Regions from separate parts of the Duganella sp. P38 genome, predicted to be linked through region 1. Evidence: riboswitches for the same ligand, from Rfam matches in the RefSeq annotation. Region 1 holds a riboswitch; the other holds the start of a gene.
The links. Region 1 has a riboswitch for cobalamin ahead of ACRQ5J_RS07080 (TonB-dependent receptor). Riboswitches for the same ligand answer to the same signal wherever they lie in the genome.

Region 1 (4,207 bases):
AACCAGCATGGGGCCACGCTGCAATTCGAGATCAAGCCCGCGCTGTGGCAGACCAACTGGTTCCGCGTGCTGCTTGCCTTGCTGCTGGTGCTGCTGATGGCGGCGCTGTACCGCTGGCGCATGCTGACGGTGCGGCGCCGCGCCGAGGATCGCGCCGCCGCGCTGATCGAGGCGACGCTGCAGGAACGCAGCCGCATCGCCCGCTCGCTGCACGACAATCTGTTGCAGGCGGTGCAGGCGCTGCTGCTGCGCTTCCATACGCTACAAGGGCGGGTGCAACAGGAGCCGGACTTGCAGGAGCGCCTGAACCAGGTGTTGCTGCATGCCGAGCAACTGGTCGAGAGCACGCGCGACGAGGTGGTGGCGCTGCGCAGCGACACGTTGCGCGACGACCTGTTCGTGGCCTTGCGCAAGGCGGTGGCCGCCACGTTGCCGGCCGCTGAGCGGCTGCTGGCGTTTTCCATCGCGGGCCTTGCCCGGCCGCTGCGCGAGGAGGTCGCGGGCGAGCTTTACTACGTGCTGCGCGAGGCGGTGTGGAACAGCGCCAGGCACGCGCAGGCCAGCCGCATCGGCGTCGAGTTGCGGTTTGGCGCGGCGGCGCTGGAAGCGTCGGTGGCCGACGATGGCGTCGGCTTGCGTGACGACTGCCCGCTGGCGGCCGACGGCCACTGGGGCATCACCGGCATGCGCGAGCGTGTGCAGCGGATCGGCGGCGCCATCGAAATCGGCGCCGGCGCGACGGGCGGCGTGACCGTGCGCGTGACCATTCCCGCCGCGCTGGCCTACGCGCCGGCGCAAGCCTGACGCGGTGTCACCGCGCCGCTAACGACGCGGGGCAAGCCCGCCAGGCCTTGGCCAGACGGCTGGCGGGCCAGCGCCGGCAGCATAGGCCGAACGCCTAGCGGGCCGGCGCCGCCACGCCGCGCAGCCATGTGTAGGCGTACAGCGCCAGGGTGGCTGCCACCATGCCCAGCGCGAGCAGGCGCAAGCCGTCGGCGGCTGGCGCGCAGGTGGCGCAGGCCTTGGACAGCAGCAGCTGCGCGCCGCTGACCGTGCATAGCACCACGATCGGCCAGCCAAGGCGGCGGCGGAACTGCTGGATCGCCCGCTGGCCGGCGCGCGCGGCGATGCGCGCCGTGGCGTAGCCGTCCAGGCTATCGGTCAGCGCCATGCCCAGCACAAACGCGCCCGCCACCTGCAACGCATGCCAGCTGCCCGCTCCCAGCGTGGTGGCGGCATAGCCCCACGCCAGCGCCTGCAACAGACTTTCCACACCCAGCGCGAACAGCATGCCGACGCCGAGCGCCGTCAGCGGCCGTACATTGCTCAGCGGCGCCAGCACGCGCGCGCCGAACGACGGCATGGCGCCATCCGGCCCCGGCCACAACAGGCTGCGCGCGTTCAGCGCCGCCAGCGCCAGCAGCAGCACGCCGGGCAGCCATTCCAGCAGCGTCAGCGCCGCGATCAGCCCGGACTCCGGCCGCAGCCAGCCGGCCGCCAGGTCGGCCAGCGCCACGATCAGCAGCACCACCGCCGCGTGGCCCAGCGCGAACAAGGCCCCCATCCACGGCGCGGCGGCCGGACGCGCGCGCATCGTCAGGCCATCGATGGCGGCCAGGTGGTCGGGCGCCAGGCCGTGCCGCAAACCCAGCAGCAGGGCGATTTCAATTGTCGGCAGCGATTCGGTCATATACAATCCTAAATGCAAGTCAGTTGCGTTAATTATATAGGTTAAGCGACCGGGCCGTGGGTTCTCCATGACAGGTGTAGGGGCATTGAGGTAGAATCGGCTCCCATACGTGAATGGTGCCCCGCGTCTTTTCAGCCGCGGGGTGAAACGGGAAGCCGGTGACGCGCGCGATCTGCATTGCGCGCCAGTCCGGCGCAGCCCCCGCTGCTGTAAGCCTGACGACGCTGTCCAACCGCCACTGTGCATCCGCACGGGAAGGCAAGGGCAGCCAAGGATGAGGGCAAGCCAGAAGACCGGCCAGTCATGATTAATGCGCAAAGCCCGGGGTGTGGCTTTTGCCTGTTATTTGTTCGCTGTTTTCCATTGCTGCTGTCGCCGACGCACGCCGCTTGCGCGCGCGCGTTCGCTTGCCGTGGAGCGGCGGATTATTCCAACCATTCAGCACCGAGAAAATTCATGATCCGTTCCATGCACCGCCGTCCCCTGTCCCTGCGTCCTGTCGTTGCCGCCATCGCCCTGCTGTGCGGCGGCGGCGCTATTGCCGATGAGGCGGAGGTCCTGCCGACCGTCACCGTTCAGGGTGCTTCCGCCAGCGAGGGGCTGGGGCTGGCGCGCCAGCAGGCCACCGCCAGCCGTCTCGGCCTGACCGCGCAGGAACTGCCGGCCAGCGTCGAATCACTCAGCGCCGCCACCATGCAGGCGCGCGGCGACCTGCTGGTCAAGGATGCGGTGACCCGCACCACCGGTCTGACCGATATCAGCTCGCCGGGCAACGGCGTCGGCTACTCGGCGCGCGGCTTCAGCGGCAACGGCTCGATCGCGCTGCTGGAGAACGGCCAGCGGCCGCAGGTGGCGTCGGGCACGGCCACTTATCCGTCCGACCCGTGGGGTTATGAATACATCGAGGTGCTGCGCGGCCCCGGCTCCATCGTCTACGGCAGCGGCACCACCGGCGCCACCATCAACGCCGTGCGCAAGGCGCCATCGCGCACCGCCTCGGTGGAAGCGATGGGCGGCATCGGCGGCGGAGAAACGGTGCGCGGCGGTGTCGGCGCGACCGGCGCGCTGGGCCAGCAGGGCGCGTTCCGCGTCGACGCCTACGCCGACCACAGCGACGGCCTGATCGATCGCGGCCAGTCGCGCCACGGCAAGCTGCTGACCAGCGTGAACTATGCGCTGACGCCGGCGCTGGACCTCGACCTGTCGCTCGACCATCTGGAGCAAAGGCCGCAGCGCTATTTCGGCACGCCGCTGGTCAATGGCGGCCTGTCGCGCGCGTTGCGCGGACAGAACTACAACGTCGGCGATGCCGATGTGTCCTATGAAGATAACAAGGCCGTGGTGCGCCTGACGTGGCGCTACTCGCCGTCGCTGACCATCAGCAACGAGCTGGCCTACATGAAGGCGCGTCGCAACTGGCGCAACGTCGAATACTACAACTTCAACGCCGCCGCCAATCTGGTCGAGCGCAGCGATTATGTAGCGATTCACCACGACCAGGAGCAAACCGGCAACCGGCTGGAAGCGCGCTGGGTGGACGGCGACAACCGCGTGGTGGCCGGCTGGGAAGCGGCCACCATCAACTATGCCCACCGCAGCAACTCGCCATACGGCGGTTCCTCGACCGTCAAGCCAACCGGCTTCGACCCCGGCGTGTTCGACAGCCCGGACCTGCTGAAGCCGGTCTTCTCCACCGACACCACCACCCATGCGTTCTATATCGAGGACGCCTACCGCCTCAGCCCAGGCCTGCTGTTGCTGGGCGGCGTGCGTCATGACCGCTACAACATCGAGCGCTTGACGCCGCAAGGCGCCAGCGAGTTCGACGCCACGCTGCAATCGAACGCGGTGCGCCTCGGCCTGACGTGGCAGCTGGACCGCGCCACCTCGCTGTACGCGCAGGTGAGCAGCGGCAGCGATCCGATCGGCAATCTGCTGTCGCTAAACCTTACCAACAGCCGCTACAAGCTGACCTCGTCGCGCCAGGTGGAGGCGGGCGTCAAGCAATCGCTGGCCGGCGGCAAGGCCGAGTGGACGGCGGCGCTGTATCGCATCACCAAGGACGACATCATCACCCGCGATCCGAACAATGCTGCGCTATCGGTGCAGGGCGGCTCGCAGTCGTCGCGCGGCGCCGAGGCAACTGCCAGCGTGGCGCTGGACGCCGCATGGCGTGTCGAGGCCAACGCGGCCTACACCGACGCCCAGTTCGACCAGCTGATCGAAAGCGGCAATCTGTCGCGCGCCGGCAATCGTCCGTCCGATGTGCCGAAGGTGTCGGCCAACCTGTGGCTGAACTACCGCGCCAGCGCCTGGCGCGCGGCGCTGGGCGCGCGTTATGTCGGCGACCGCTACACCGACAACGCCAACCAGCACGTGCTGCCGTCGTACACCACGCTGGACGCGTCGCTGGGCTGGAACGTCCGCCGCAACGTGCTGGTGCAGCTCAACTTGCGCAACCTGACCGATAAACTGTACGCCAGCACCTCGTACAACGACAACCAGTACCTGATCGGA
Region 2 (4,207 bases), 2.1 Mb from region 1:
CGGTGTCGCCGCGCGCCATGGGATTCTGATCAAGGACGCTGAAGCGCTGGAACTGGCGCACCGCATCACCACCGTGGCTTTCGATAAAACCGGCACGCTGACCGAAGGGCAGCCATCGCTGGCGGTGCTGGCCGCCGTACCGGGCGGCGACGAAACGCGGCTGCTGCAACTGGCCGCCGCCGTGCAGCGCGGCAGCGAGCATGCGCTGGCACGCGCCGTGCAGCAGGCTGCGGAAGCGCGCGGGGCGGCGCTGACATCGGCGCCGGCCGCAGTCAGCGCCTTGCCGGGGCGAGGCGTGGCGGCGACGGTGGACGGCGTGCGCCTGCTGCTCGGCAGCACGCGCCTGATGCGCGAGCAGGGCGTCTCGCTGCAGGCGCTGTCGGCGCGCGCCGAGGAGCTGGAGCGCGCCGGCCACACCATTTCCTGGCTGGCCGACGATGGCGCGCATCAGCTGCTTGGCCTGTTGGCTTTCGGCGATCGGATCAAGCCGCAGGCGCAAGCCGCCATTGCGTCGCTGCACGCGATGGGCATCAAGACTGTCCTGCTCACCGGCGACAACCAGGGCAGCGCGGACGCGGTAGGCAGGCAACTCGGCGTGCAGCGCGTGGTGGCCAATATGCTGCCGGCGGACAAAGCCGGCGCCATCGCCGGCTTGAAAGGCGAGGGCGCCACTGTCGCCATGGTGGGCGACGGCATCAACGACGCGCCGGCGCTGGCGGCGGCCGATGTCGGCATCGCCATGTCCAGCGGCACCGACGTCGCCATGCACGCCGCCGGCGTAACGCTGATGCGCGGCGATCCGGCGCTGGTGGCGGCGGCGATTTCGATCTCGCGCCGCAGCTACAGCAAAATTCGCCAGAACCTGTTCTGGGCCTTTATCTACAATCTGATCGGCATTCCGCTGGCGGCCCTCGGCCTGCTCAACCCCATGGTGGCTGGTGGCGCGATGGCTCTCAGCTCGGTCAGCGTCATCAGCAACGCGCTGCTGCTGCGGCGCTGGAAACCGGAGGGCAAATGAATATTGGTGAAGCGGCCAAGGCGTCCGGCATCTCGGCCAAGATGATCCGCTACTACGAAAGCATCGACCTGATTCCAGCGGGGCGGCGCACCGATGCCGGCTACCGCGTCTACGGCGAGAACGACCTGCACACGCTGCGCTTCGTCAAGCGCGCGCGCCTGCTGGGCTTCTCGCTGGAGCAGATCCGCGACCTGCTGTCGCTGTGGCAGAACAAGGCGCGCGCCAGCGCCGACGTCAAAACCATCGCCATGGGCCACGTGGCGGAACTGAACCAGCGCATCGCCGAACTGACCGACATGCGCGACACGCTGCAAACCCTGGCCAGCTGCTGCTACGGCGACCATCGCCCGGACTGCCCCATCCTGCAAAACCTCGCCGATTGACCCGCCGCAAAATCGGTGTGCCCGGAATGCGCGATATTGCGATATTCGCGCAAGCGCTGAGCATGCTAGGGGCGGGGATGGTGCTGACGTTCAGCTGCTTCGGTGTGATGCGACGCCAACGCTTTGCAAACGTGAAGAAGTACGTATAATCCTGTCAAGTATGGTGCTCGCGCGTTTTTCTGAATGCGTAGTTAAACGGGAAACAGGAAGCCTTCGTTGGTGAACCTGTGCTGCCCCCGCAACGGTCAACAAGCGTCGTCTCGCGACGACAATCCGCCTCTCTACACCACTGTGCTTTTTGCATGGGAAGGTCAGGCGGATTCGCTTGCCAGCCCGGATACCGGCCAGACAGGTGGAGACGTCCAGGCGTCTCTGTTCAATCCGCTCACGGGGAGGTGAGGGGATTGCGCTACTCATTCAACCATTCATGATAAGTAAATCCATCGCCGTAATGATTGCGGTATTGCCGCTTGCCGTCCATGCAGACCCCGTGGACACCACGATTGAAGTACGAGGCCATTACGATAACGGCGTCGGCACCTCCAGCGCCGCCAGCCAGGGCGCGGTGACGGCGGACCTGATCGCCAATCGCCCGGCCCTGCGTCCGGGCGAGTTGCTGGAATTCGTGCCCGGCGTGATCGTCACCCAGCATAGCGGCGACGGCAAGGCCAATCAGTACTTCCTGCGCGGCTTCAACCTCGATCATGGCACCGACTTCGCCACCTTCGTCGACGGCATGCCGATTAATATGCGCAGCCACGCCCACGGCCAGGGCTATACCGACTTGAACTTCCTGATCCCCGAACTGGTGGACCGCATCAACTACAAGAAAGGGCCGTACTACGCCGACGAAGGCGATTTCGCCTCGGCCGGCGCGGCGCATATGACGCTGGCGAACAGGCTGCGCGACAACACCGCCAGCGTGAGCGTCGGCGAAAACGACTATCTACGCGCCGTCGTTACCGGCTCGACGCCGCTTGGCGCGGGAAGTCTGGTGTATGGCGCTGAGCTGGGCCACAACAACGGCCCTTGGGTGACGCCGGAAGCCTTCCACAAGAATATCGGCGTGCTGCGTTATACGCAGGGTGCGAGCGACCAGCAATTCAGCGTGACCGGCATGTTCTACAAGGGCGCCTGGCACGCGAGCAATCAGATTCCGCTGCGCGCGGTGCGGGAAGGAGCGCTGGACGAATTCGGCGCGGTCGACCCGAGCGATGGCGGCGACACCTCGCGTTACAGTGTCTCCGCCACCATGCGCAAGCGCTCCAGCGACGCGCTGCTGCAGGCGAACGCCTATCTTGTGCAATCGAGCCTGACGCTGTTCAACAACTTCACTTACTTCCTCGACGATCCGGTCAACGGCGACCAGTCGCGCCAGCACGAGAAGCGCCGCATGGGCGGCTTCGATGTGGCGCAGACGTGGTTCAGCCACTGGGGCGGGCTCGATGTCAGCAACAAGGTTGGCGTGCAGGGCCGCTATGATTATTTGTCGCCGCTGTCGCTGTATGCGACGCGCAACCAGCAGCCGCTGCGCGCCATCTCGGAGTCGCGCGTGAAGCAGGGCAGCGTGGGAGCGTATCTGGAAAACACCGTGCAGTGGCGCGATTGGCTGCGCACCACGGCAGGCCTGCGTTATGACCGCTACCGCTTTGATGTCGACAGCGATATCGCCGAGAACTCGGGCAAGGTCAGCGCCGGCACCACGTCGCCGAAACTGTCGGTGGTGCTGGGGCCTTGGGCCAGGACCGAATTCTTCGTCAATTACGGTGAGGGTTTCCACAGCAATGATGCGCGTGGCACCACCGTGCACCTGACGCCGAAGGAGCGCGAACCTATCGATCCGGTGACGCCGCTGGTGAAAACGCGCGGCGCCGAGATCGGCGCGCGCACCGAGTTCCTGCCCGGCCTGCAAAGCTCCGTCGCGCTGTGGAAGCTGCGCTCGGATTCGGAGCTGGTGTTTTCCGGCGATGCCGGCGACACCTCGCCGAGCCGTGGCAGCTATCGCTCCGGCATCGAGTGGAACAACCACTACATCGCCAATTCGTGGCTGCTATTCGACCTCGATCTCGCGTATTCGCGCGGGCACTATACCGAGCACGATGAGGCGGGCGATCATATCCCCGGCGCGATCGGCAAGGTCGCGTCGTTCGGCGCCACCATTACCGATCTTGGCCCGTGGTCGGCGGCGTTCCAGATGCGTTACTTCGGACCTCGTCCGCTGATCGAGGATAACAGCCGGCGTTCGGCCACCACCGCGATTGCGTATGCGCGCGTGGGCTACAAGTTCAATCGTCGCTGGTCGGCGCAGCTGGATGCCTTCAATCTGTTCGATCGCCGCGTCAGCGACGTGGATTATTACTATGCCTCGCGCCTGCCGGGCGAGGCGGCAGAGGGCGTGGAGGATGTGCATTACCATCCGGCCGAACGGCGCACTTTCCGCCTGACGGTCAAGGCGACGTTCTAACGCGCTACGGTGATGAGGCGAGGGTGCTACCATCGTCTCATGACGACTCCATACCAACTCTATTACTGGGACGGCTTGCAGGGCCGCGGTGAATTTGTCCGGCTGGCGCTGGAAGAGGCGGGAGCGCCTTATGTGGACGTGGCGCGGCACAAGGGCGGCATGCCGAAGCTGAAAGCCAGCCTCGATGGCGACAAGGTCGATCATCCGTCATTCGCGCCGCCGGCGCTGCTGGCGGGCGATATGCTGATCGGGCAGACCACCAATATCCTGATGTTTCTGGGGGCGAAGCACGGACTGGCGCCACGCTCGCAGCAGGGCCGCTTGTGGGCCAATCAGCTGCAA

Region 2: another riboswitch for cobalamin. It lies ahead of ACRQ5J_RS21970 (TonB-dependent receptor); the one in region 1 lies ahead of ACRQ5J_RS07080 (TonB-dependent receptor).

The regions. Positions count from the first base shown of each region.
Region 1 covers NZ_CP193936.1:1,541,955-1,546,161, forward strand. The annotation lists gene ACRQ5J_RS07070 (sensor histidine kinase) at 1-804, shown strand, start outside; gene ACRQ5J_RS07075 (hypothetical protein) at 899-1,690, opposite strand; cobalamin riboswitch at 1,788-2,006, shown strand; gene ACRQ5J_RS07080 (TonB-dependent receptor) at 2,147-4,207, shown strand, end outside.
Region 2 covers NZ_CP193936.1:4,717,272-4,721,478, reverse strand. The annotation lists partial or broken gene ACRQ5J_RS21980 (heavy metal translocating P-type ATPase) at 1-1,018, shown strand, start outside; gene cueR (Cu(I)-responsive transcriptional regulator) at 1,015-1,401, shown strand; cobalamin riboswitch at 1,546-1,764, shown strand; gene ACRQ5J_RS21970 (TonB-dependent receptor) at 1,892-3,865, shown strand; gene ACRQ5J_RS21965 (glutathione S-transferase) at 3,905-4,207, shown strand, end outside.